One region of the Kocuria sp. CPCC 205231 genome, then DNA from elsewhere that is predicted to be linked to it. Evidence: predicted binding sites of a transcription regulator. Region 1 holds the regulator's gene; the other holds the start of a gene.
The links. The regulator HrcA, encoded in region 1, represses chaperone genes, less so after heat shock. The targets are predictions, from matches to a motif close to TTNGCACTCGNNNNNNNCGAGTGCNAA.
Positions count from the first base shown of each region.

Region 2: a site for HrcA is predicted at 2,805-2,831, ahead of groES (co-chaperone GroES). Genes of this name have one in related genera too.

Region 1 covers NZ_JAVKPP010000013.1:18,432-23,388, forward strand. The annotation lists gene RF640_RS13665 (GerMN domain-containing protein) at 9-935, shown strand; gene RF640_RS13670 (16S rRNA (uracil(1498)-N(3))-methyltransferase) at 955-1,731, opposite strand; gene dnaJ (molecular chaperone DnaJ) at 1,728-2,879, opposite strand; gene hrcA (heat-inducible transcriptional repressor HrcA) at 2,952-3,959, opposite strand; gene RF640_RS13685 (DUF3097 domain-containing protein) at 4,134-4,957, shown strand, end outside.
Region 2 covers NZ_JAVKPP010000003.1:56,462-61,418, reverse strand. The annotation lists gene RF640_RS03525 (iron chelate uptake ABC transporter family permease subunit) at 1-509, opposite strand, end outside; gene RF640_RS03520 (ABC transporter permease) at 502-1,488, opposite strand; gene RF640_RS03515 (siderophore ABC transporter substrate-binding protein) at 1,570-2,565, opposite strand; gene groES (co-chaperone GroES) at 2,997-3,293, shown strand; gene groL (chaperonin GroEL) at 3,452-4,957, shown strand, end outside.

The DNA of each region.
Region 1 (4,957 bases):
GTCCCCCCATGGCCACTGCCCGTTCCCGGCCCCGGTCCGCCCGCGGCCGGCTCCCCGTGCTCGCCCTGTCCGCCGCGGGCGTCCTGGTCCTCGGCGCGTGCGGCACCGGCCCGGAGACCGCCCTCGAGGGAACGGTCAGCGCGTCGGGCGCCGCGCCGGCCGCGTCCACCACGGCGAGCACCGCGGACGGCCGGGTGGCCACCACGAAGCTGCCCGTCTACTGGGTGGGCCGTGCGGACGGCGAGGAGCGGCTGTTCCGCGAGTTCCGGGACGCCTCCGAGGCGGCCGCGGCCGTGGACCCCATCGCGGCGGCGGCGGCGCTGATGACCGGGGCGACCCCGGAGGACCCGGACTACCGGACGCTGTGGTCCCCGGTGGACCGGGTGGGCGCCTCGACGTCCCCGGGCGGGACCATCACCGTGGACCTGCCGTCCGAGGCCTTCCGCCCGGACCTGGACGACCGCGAGGTCCGGCTGGCCCTCCAGCAGCTCGCGCACACCGTGACCGCCACGGCGGCCACGGCGGGTCTGCTGCCGGAGGGCTCCGCGGCCGAGGTCGTGGTGCTCGTGGACGGCCGGCCCGACGAGGAGGTCTTCGGCTCCGTGCGCCTCGACGGCCCCCTCCGCCCCGACGAGGCGCTGGAGGCCCCGCTGTGGCTCGACGAGCCCCGGCAGGACGAACGGTCCGAGGGGACCCTCACCCTCTCGGGACGGGCGCTGGACGAGGTGCGGGACTGCCGGTGGACCGTGGCCGGACCGGACGGGGAGCGCGTCTCGAGCGGCGCGGCGGACGAGGTCCCGCGGGGCGACGGGACCGCCGGGTTTCGGGCCGAGCTCGAGCTGGAGCCGGGCCCCTACGTGGTGACGGTCGTCGGGCGGGACGCCGAGGGCGGGACCGTGCGCGACGACAAGGACGTGGAGGTCGTCCCCGGCTGAACCGGCCGCCCGGGACTCATCAGGTCCCGGACGCCCAGCGGCCGAGCGCGGCGCTGAGCACCGCCAGCGCGGCCGGTCCCGCCGTGGAGCTGCGCAGCACCTCCGGGCCGAGCCGGACCGCGAGGGCCCCCACCCCGGCCAGGACCTCGCGCTCCGCCGGCGCGACGCCCCCCTCGGGCCCCACCACCAGGACGATCCGCTCGGCCCCCGCCCACGGGGCGCCGGCGGCGCCGGCCAGGTCGGCGAGGGAGTCGTGCGCCTCCTCGTGCAGGACGAGGCCGCGGGTCCCCGGCTCCCCGAGCAGGCGGGCGAGCTCGCGGGTGGTGGACAGGGGCAGCACCTCGGGCCAGGCGGCCCGCCGCGACTGCTTGGCGGCCGCCGCGACGGTGTGCACCCACTTCTCGTGGCTCTTGGCGGCGCGCTCCTTCTTCCACCGCACGATCGAGCGGTCGGCCTGCCAGGGCACCACGGCGTCGACGCCCAGCTCGGTGGCCGTCTCCACGGCCAGCAGGTCCCGGTCGCCCTTCGCGAGGGCCTGGGCGAGGACCAGCCGGGGCGTGCGGGCGGGCTCGGTGGTCACCGAGACCACGCCGACCTCCATGCTGTCCCGGTCCCCCGCGCGCAGCTCCCCGGTGGCCCGGGTCCCCGCGCCGTCGACGAGCTCGAGCCGCTCACCGGGCGCGAGCCGGCGCACGGTGACGGCGTGCCGGGCCTCCGGGCCGGTGACAGTGAGCGCCGCCCCGGGGCCGAGACCGGCGAGCCGGCCCGGCTCGACCTTGAAGACCGGCAGGCTCACAGGTCGGAGAACCGGTCCTTGAGCCGGGAGAAGAAGCCGCCGGAGCCGGCCGGGGAGTTCAGGGTGGTGCCGGTGGACTGGTCCTCGCCGCGCAGCCGGGACAGCTGCTCGAGCAGCTCGCGCTGCTCGTCGTCGAGCGCCGTGGGGGTCTCGACCTCGAGGTGGACGAACAGCTCGCCCCGGCCGCCGCCGCGCAGCCGGGTGGCCCCGAGCTCGTGCAGGGTGACGGTGTGGCCGGTCTGCGTGCCGGGGGCGACGGGCACCTCGCGCTCGCCGTCGAAGGTCTCGAGGGTCACGGTGGTGCCGAGGGCCGCGGAGGTCATGGGCACCCGGACGCGGGCGTGCAGGTCGTCGCCCTGGCGCTCGAACGTGGGGTCGGGATCGACCTTGAGCTCGACGTAGAGGTCGCCGTTCGGCCCGCCGGCTGTGCCGGCCTCGCCCTGCCCCGAGAGGCGGATCCGGTTGCCGGTCGAGACGCCGGCGGGGATCTTGACGGTCAGCGGGCGGCGGTCGCGCACGCGGCCCTCGCCGTAGCACTCGTGGCACGGGTGCTTGATGACGGTGCCGAAGCCCTGGCAGGTGGAGCACGGCGCCGCCGTGACCACGGTGCCGAGGATCGACTGGACCTGGCGCTGCACCTGGCCGGATCCGTGGCAGACGTCGCAGGTCTCGGGCTGGGTGCCCGCCTGGCAGCAGGTGCCGTCGCAGGTGGGGCAGACCACGGCGGTGTCCACGGTGATCTTCTTCTCCGTGCCGAAGACCGCGTCCCGGAGGGTGACCCGGACGTTGATCAGGGCGTCCTGGCCCTGGCGGGTGCGGGACGCGGGTCCGCGCCGGCCGGAGCCGGCGCCGCCGGCGCCCTGGAAGAAGGTGTCGAAGATGTCGGCGAAGCCGAACCCCGTGCCGGGGAAGCCCCCGCCGAAGCCGGTGTCGGTGCCGTTCTCGTTGCCGGTCGCGTCGTAGACGCGCCGCTTCTCGGGGTCGGAGAGGACGTCGTTGGCGTGGGAGAGGCGCTTGAAGTCCTCGGCGGCCTCCGGGCCGGGGTTGACGTCGGGGTGCAGCCGGCGGGCCTTCTTGCGGTAGGCCTTCTTGATCTCTTCCTGGCTGGCGTCCCGGGACACGCCCAGGGTCTCGTAGTGATCGCTCACCGTGGTCCGTTCTGTCGAGAGGTCTGTGGTGGGTTTCGCTGGTGGGCCCCGGGGGACGGGGCCCGCGGGGGCTCAGCCCCCGAGGATACGGGAGAGGTAGCGGGCGACGGCGCGCACGGCGGCCATCGTGGACGGGTAGTCCATGCGCATGGGGCCCACGACCCCCACCTTGGACTGCGGCCCGTAGCCGGTGGCGACGACGGCGGCCTCGGACAGGGGGCCCTCGGCGTTCTCCGTGCCGATCCGCACGGCCACCCCGCGGGCGTCCTGCTCCATCTCGGAGAGCAGCCGGAGCATCACCACCTGCTCCTCGAGGGCCTCGAGGACCGGGCCGATGCTCAGGTGGAAGTCCCCGGTGGAGCGGGCGAGGTTGGCGGTGCCGGCCATGACCATGCGGTGCTCGGCCCCGCCCGCCGCGAGGGCGCCGACGGCCTCCGCCACGGCGGCGGCGGCCGGCTGCAGCGGCGGGGCCGTGCTCGCGGTCATCACGGCGAGGGCGTCCGGCACCGCGGTCAGGCAGCGCCCGACCGCGGCGGCCAGCACCCGGGCGCGCAGCTCGAGCAGCTGGGACTCCTCGAGCGGCGCCCGCAGCACGGCGACGCGCTGCGCCACCCGGCCGTTGGTCGGGATGAGCACCACCAGCACCCGGCCGGCGCCGAGGTCCACGACCTCGACGTGGCGCACGGTGACCCCGGAGGCGTGCGGGTACTGCACGACCGCGACCTGCTGGGTGAGCTGCGCGAGCAGCCGCACGGTGCGCTCCATGACGTCGTCGATGTCTGCGGCGTCGTCCAGCAGCCGCTGGATGGCCCGCCGTTCCGGACCCGAGAGCGGCTTGACGGCCGCGATCTGGTCGACGAACGTGCGGTAGCCCTTGTCCGTGGGGATCCGGCCCGAACTCGTGTGGGGGGCCGTGATCAGGCCCTCCTCCTCGAGCGCGGCCATGTCGTTGCGCACGGTGGCCGAGGAGACGCCGAGCCGGTGCCGGTCCACGAGGGCCTTGGAGCCGACCGGCTCGCGGAAGTGCACGTAGTCCTCCACGATGGCCTGCAGGATCTGCAGTCGTCTCGGATGGTTCACGTCGCTCCTCCCCGGTTCGTCCACGCCCCCGAAGATGCCCTGGCACTCGGGTGGCCACAGTGCCAACGGCGTCCAGTGTAGCCCCCGTGTCCGACGGCCGGTCGCCCCCGCGGTTTGGTACGCTTCCGGCTGATCCGCGCCGGACGCGCGGCACCGCGACCCGGGAGGACGACCATGAGCCACCACGGCTGGGGGCCGCGCAGCCTCGACGACGACGCCCTCGCCCGCCGCCGGCCGGTCTCCGCGGAGGTCCCGGTCGCCCCGGGGATGCTCCTGGAGGACGTCACGACCGGCTGGGTCGGCGCGGTCGTGTCCCTGGAGACCATCGGCGGGATGCGCGTGCTGGGGCTCGAGGACCGGAGGGGGCGGGTCAAGGCGTTCCCCCTGGGACCGGGGTTCCTGCTCGAGGGCGAGCCCGTGGTCGTCGTCGAGCCCCGCCGGGCCCCCGCGGCGCGCAAGCCCTCCCGCACGCGCTCGGGCTCCGTGGCCGTCGAGGGGCTGCGCGCGAGCACCGCGAAGGCCTCCCGGGTGTGGGTCGAGGGCTACCACGACGCCGAGCTGGTGGCCAAGGTGTGGGGCCACGACCTGGCGGTCGAGGGCATCGTCGTGGAGCCCCTGCACGGCATCGACGACCTGCCCGCCGCCGTGCGGGAGTTCGGGCCGGGCCCCGGGCGGCGGCTCGGCATCCTCGTCGACCACCTCGTGGCCGGCTCCAAGGAGTCGAGGATCGCCGCGGAGACCATGCGCCTGCCCGGCGCCGCGGGCAACGTCCTGGTGCTGGGCCACCCCTACGTCGACATCTGGCAGGCGGTCAGGCCGCGCACCCTCGGCATCGACGCCTGGCCGGTGGTCCCGCGCGGCACGGACTGGAAGACCGGCACCGCCGCCGCCCTCGGGTGGCCGCACCGCACCCCCGGCGACCTCGGCCGGGCCTGGCAGCACATCCTGTCCCGCGTGGACAGCTACGCCGACCTCGAGCCGTCCCTGCTGGGCCGGGT
Region 2 (4,957 bases), on a different contig from region 1:
TGCAGGTTCCCGTACCGGCCGGAGAGCAGCCAGCCGTAGAGCGCGAGGGAGAGCGCGACCATGAGGGCGACCTGCAGCAGGAACTGCGGCACGCCCTGCAGGACGAGGATCCCCGCGGCGCCCAGGAAGTACACCGTGGACGTCTGGATCGCCACGTAGAGGGACTCGAAGCCCATGATCGACGGGGTGATGATCCGGTTGTTCGTGGCCGTCTGGAAGCTCACGGTCGCGATCGCCTGGCAGAAGGCCACGACCGCCATGATGACCACGCTCGTCACCCGGCGGTCCGCGATCCGCCAGAAGCCGTCCGAGCCGACCGGCATCGGGTTGTCCCAGGCCAGCAGGCCGAAGGCGAAGCCCGCGGAGGCGAGGGCCAGCACGGCGACGACCGTCCAGTACCGCCGCCGGGCCCGCGGGGTGGGGAAGGCCCCGGCGCGGCCCCGTGCGGCGGGGGCCGCCGGCGCCGCGGCCGGTGCGGGTGCGGGAGTGCTGAGCACGGCCTCAGACACGACGACGCTGCCTCAGGAGCAGGCAGACGAAAACCACGGCGCCGACGATCCCGAGGATCACGGACACGGGGATCTCGAACGGCATGATGATGATCCTTCCGATGAGGTCGCACAGCGTCACGATGGCGATGCCGAGCAGGCACACCCACGGCAGGTTGCTGCGCAGGTCGTCGCCGCGGACCATCGAGACGATGTTCGGCACGATGAGGCCCAGGAAGGGCAGGTTGCCGACGACGACGGTGACGACGCCGGTGGCCACCGCGATCAGCCCGGTCCCGAGCAGGACGGTGCGGTGGTAGTTCAGCCCGACATTGGTGGCGACGTCCTCGCCGAGCCCGGCGACGGTGAGCCGGTCCGCCACGAGGAACACCGCGATCCCGACCAGGAGCACGATCCACAGCACCTCGTACTGACCGCGCAGCACCGAGGTGAAGCTGCCGGCGAACCAGACGCCGAGGTTCTGCAGCATGTCCGTCTGCAGCGCCAGGAACGTCGAGACGGACCCGACCACCGCGCCCAGCATGATGCCGACGATGGGCACGATGAGGGAGGAGCGCAGGGAGACGCGGCGCAGGAAGAGGAAGAAGACCATGGTCCCGATGAAGGCCGCGGTCACGGCGCCGAGCATCCGGGTGAGGACCGTGGCGGTGGGCACCAGGAGCACGACGAGCAGCAGCCCGAGCCCCGCCCACTCGGTGGTGCCCGTGGTGGTGGGCTCCACGAAGCGGTTCTGCGTGAGCAGCTGCATCACCAGGCCGGACATGGACATGGCGGCGCCGGCCAGGACCAAGGCGATGGTGCGGGGGATCCGCGTGATCGCGAACATCTCGTCGCCGTCCTCGGCGCCGAAGACGTCGTAGACCCCCGTGAGGAGGGACGCGGCCAGCAGCGCGAGGACGCCGAGCGCACCGAGCAGCAGCTTCCAGTCGAACAGCGAGCCCTTGCTCGCCGCGGGGGGTCTCGACACGATCGTCGACATGGGGTCAGTCCTTCCTCCGGCCTCGTGCCCGGCGGACGGCGGTGGTGGGGCGGACCCCGCCACCGCCGTCCGGACGATGGGTCAGTCCTGCGCGCCCATGGCGTCGGCCAGGGTGTCGAAGAACTCGGTGTAGGTCTGGATGCCCTCGTTGGTGTAGGTGTCCCGGGGCATGTAGACGACCTGGCCCTCCTGCACCGCGGTGACGTTCTGCAGGGCCGCGGCGTTCTCGATGACCTCCTGCGCCGGGGTGTACTCCGGGTCCTCGGCGGAGATCGCGGCGTCGCGGTCCAGCACGAGGATCCAGTCGGGGTTCGAGTCGGCGATCGCCTCCACGGAGATGTCGTCGCCCTGGTGGTCGTCGCTGGCGCCCTCGACCTCGAGGGCCGGTGCGAAGTCGAAGATCTCGAACAGCGGGCCCAGGGTGCGTCCGTTGCCCGGGGCGATGAAGCCGATCTCGCCGCCGGAGACGGTGACGGCCATGACCGTGTCGCCGGGCCGGTAGCCGTCGACGACGCGCTGCATCGCCGCGTCGAAGTCGCCGTTGATCTGCTCGGCCTCGTCCTCGCGGTCGAAGACCTGGCCCAGGACGGAGGTCTGCCGCTTCAGCTCTTCGTCGAAGGGCTCGTCCTCCCGCGGGTCGAGCTCGACGATGGTGGCCTCCGGCACCAGGTCGGCGAAGTCCTCGCGGTAGTCGGCGAAGCGCTGGCCGTTGACGATGAGGTCGGGGTCCGCGGCGACGACGGCCTCGAGGTCGGGCTCGCGGTGGTTGCCGAGGTCGACGACGGACTCGTCGTCGGCGTAGGCGATGGTGTCCGGCATGAGGGCGCGCGGGGCCGCCGCCAGTTCGACGCCCCACTCGGCGAGCGTCTCGAAGGTGCGGTTGTCGGTGGCGACGACGGACGCCGGCGGGGCCTCGACCGTCTGCGTGCCGTAGTTGTCCTCGACCTCGACCGTGGCGGCGGAGGGGGCGGACGACTCCGCGGAGGCGGCCTCGTCGCCCTGGGCCGTGCCGCAGGCGGTGAGGGCGAGGACACCGGCGACGGCCAGGAGGGCAGCCGGGTGCTGGGTGCGGTTCATGGTCTTCCTTCGTGCAGAGGACGCCGGCGTGCTCCGGGGTGGCGGACGCCGGCGGGATCCGATGGGCGCGACGGACCTGCGCACGGATGCGCCGGGACGTCGAGGAGGGCACCGCTGCTCGGCCGAGGTAAGGGTTGCCTTACCGCTCAACCTAGAGGGTCGGGCGGGCGTGAGGCAAATCATTGGCGAACACGGGCGTGACCTAATTCCCGCCGGACGTTCCCGCGGGGGTCGGCGCGCTGGCACTCGCCTTGACCGACTGCCAGCCCGCTCCTACAGTTGGCCTTGGCACTCTCCGGGTGAGGGTGCTAAGGGCCAGGCGATCGACCGGCACCGCGACGACGGTCGGTGCGCCGATCGGCCCGAAGCTCGACGGCGGGCTCCGCCCGCGGTCGCCCACCGTTTTCCACCCCTACAGACAAGGAGAGATCGTGTCGGTCTCCATCAAGCCTCTCGAGGATCGCATCGTCGTCCAGCCGCTCGCCGCTGAGCAGACCACCGCGTCCGGTCTCGTCATCCCGGACACCGCCAAGGAGAAGCCCCAGGAGGGCAAGGTCCTGGCGGTCGGCCCCGGTCGTGTCGACGACTCCGGCAACCGCATCCCGGTCGACGTCCAGGAGGGCGACGTCGTGATCTTCTCGAAGTACGGCGGCACCGAGGTCAAGTACAACGGCGAGGAGTACCTGGTCCTCCCGGCCCGCGACGTGCTCGCCGTCGTCGTCAAGTAGACCGGGCCGCACCGACCCGGCGCAGACCGCGCAGTCCTGACGAAGGGTGCCCGCCGCACGCCCCGCTGTTCCGGCGGGCCCGCGGCGGGCACCCTTCGCCGATCCAGACCCCGAAACCCGCTGGCGACCCCAGCCACCCCAGAAGGAGCTCTTCGCCCATGGCCAAGCAGCTGGCGTTCGACGACGCCGCCCGCAAGTCCCTCGAGAACGGCGTCAACAAGCTCGCCGACACCGTCAAGGTCACCCTCGGCCCGCGCGGGCGCAACGTGGTGCTCGACAAGAAGTGGGGCGCCCCCACGATCACCAACGACGGCGTGACCATCGCCCGCGAGGTCGAGCTCGACGACCCGTACGAGAACCTCGGTGCCCAGCTCGCCAAGGAGGTGGCGACCAAGACCAACGACGTCGCCGGCGACGGCACCACCACCGCCACCGTGCTCGCCCAGGCGCTCGTCAAGGAGGGCCTGCGCAACGTGGCCGCCGGCGCCGACCCGCTGAGCCTCAAGCGCGGCATCGAGAAGGCCGTCGAGGCCGTCTCCGAGCGCCTGCTCGAGAACGCCCGCCCGGTGGAGGGCACCAACGTCGCCCACGTGGCGACCATCTCCGCGCAGGACCCGGCGATCGGCGAGCTCATCGCCCGGGCCTTCGAGACCGTCGGCAAGGACGGCGTCATCACGATCGAGGACGGCTCGAGCACCGAGGTGGAGCTCGACGTCACCGAGGGCATGCAGTTCGACAAGGGCTACCTGTCCCCGTCCTTCGTGACCGACGCCGAGCGCCAGGAAGCGGTCATGGAGAACTCCCTGGTGCTGCTGTACCAGGGCAAGATCTCCTCGGTGCCCGAGCTCATGCCCGTGCTGGAGAAGGTCCTCCAGGCCAAGAAGCCGCTGACCATCATCGCGGAGGACGTCGAGGGCGAGGCCCTGTCCACCCTCGTGGTCAACCGGCTGCGCGGCACCCTCGACGTCGTGGCCCTCAAGGCCCCCGGCTTCGGCGACCGCCGCAAGGCGATCATGCAGGACCTCGCCGTCCTCACCGGCGGCCAGCTCATCACCAGCGAGCTGGGCATCAGCCTCGACCAGGTCACCCTGGAGCAGCTGGGCACCGCCCGGCGCGTCACGGTCACCAAGAACACCACCACCCTGGTCGACGGCGGGGGCACCCCGGCCGAGATCCAGGACCGGGTCGCCACGATCCGCGCCGAGGTGGAGCGCACCGACTCCGAGTGGGACCGCGAGAAGCTCCAGGAGCGGCTCGCCCGCCTGGCCGGCGGGGTCTCCGTGATCAAGGTCGGCGCCGCCACCGAGGTCGAGGCCAAGGAGCGCAAGCACCGCATCGAGGACGCCGTCTCCGCGACCCGCGCGGCCCTCGAGGAGGGCATCGTCGCCGGCGGCGGCACCGCCCTCGTGCAGGCCGCGAAGGTCCTCGACGAGTCCGACCTCGGGCTCACCGGGGACGCCGCGACCGCGCTCGGCATCGTCCGCCGCGCGCTGCGGCAGCCGCTGTACTGGATCGCCCAGAACGCCGGTCAGGACGGGGCCGTGGTCGCCTCCCGCGTCGCCGAGCTCGAGGCCGGGCACGGCTACGACGCCGCCACCGGCGAGTACGTCGAGATGGTCGGCGCCGGCATCATCGACCCCGTCAAGGTCACCCGCTCGGCGCTG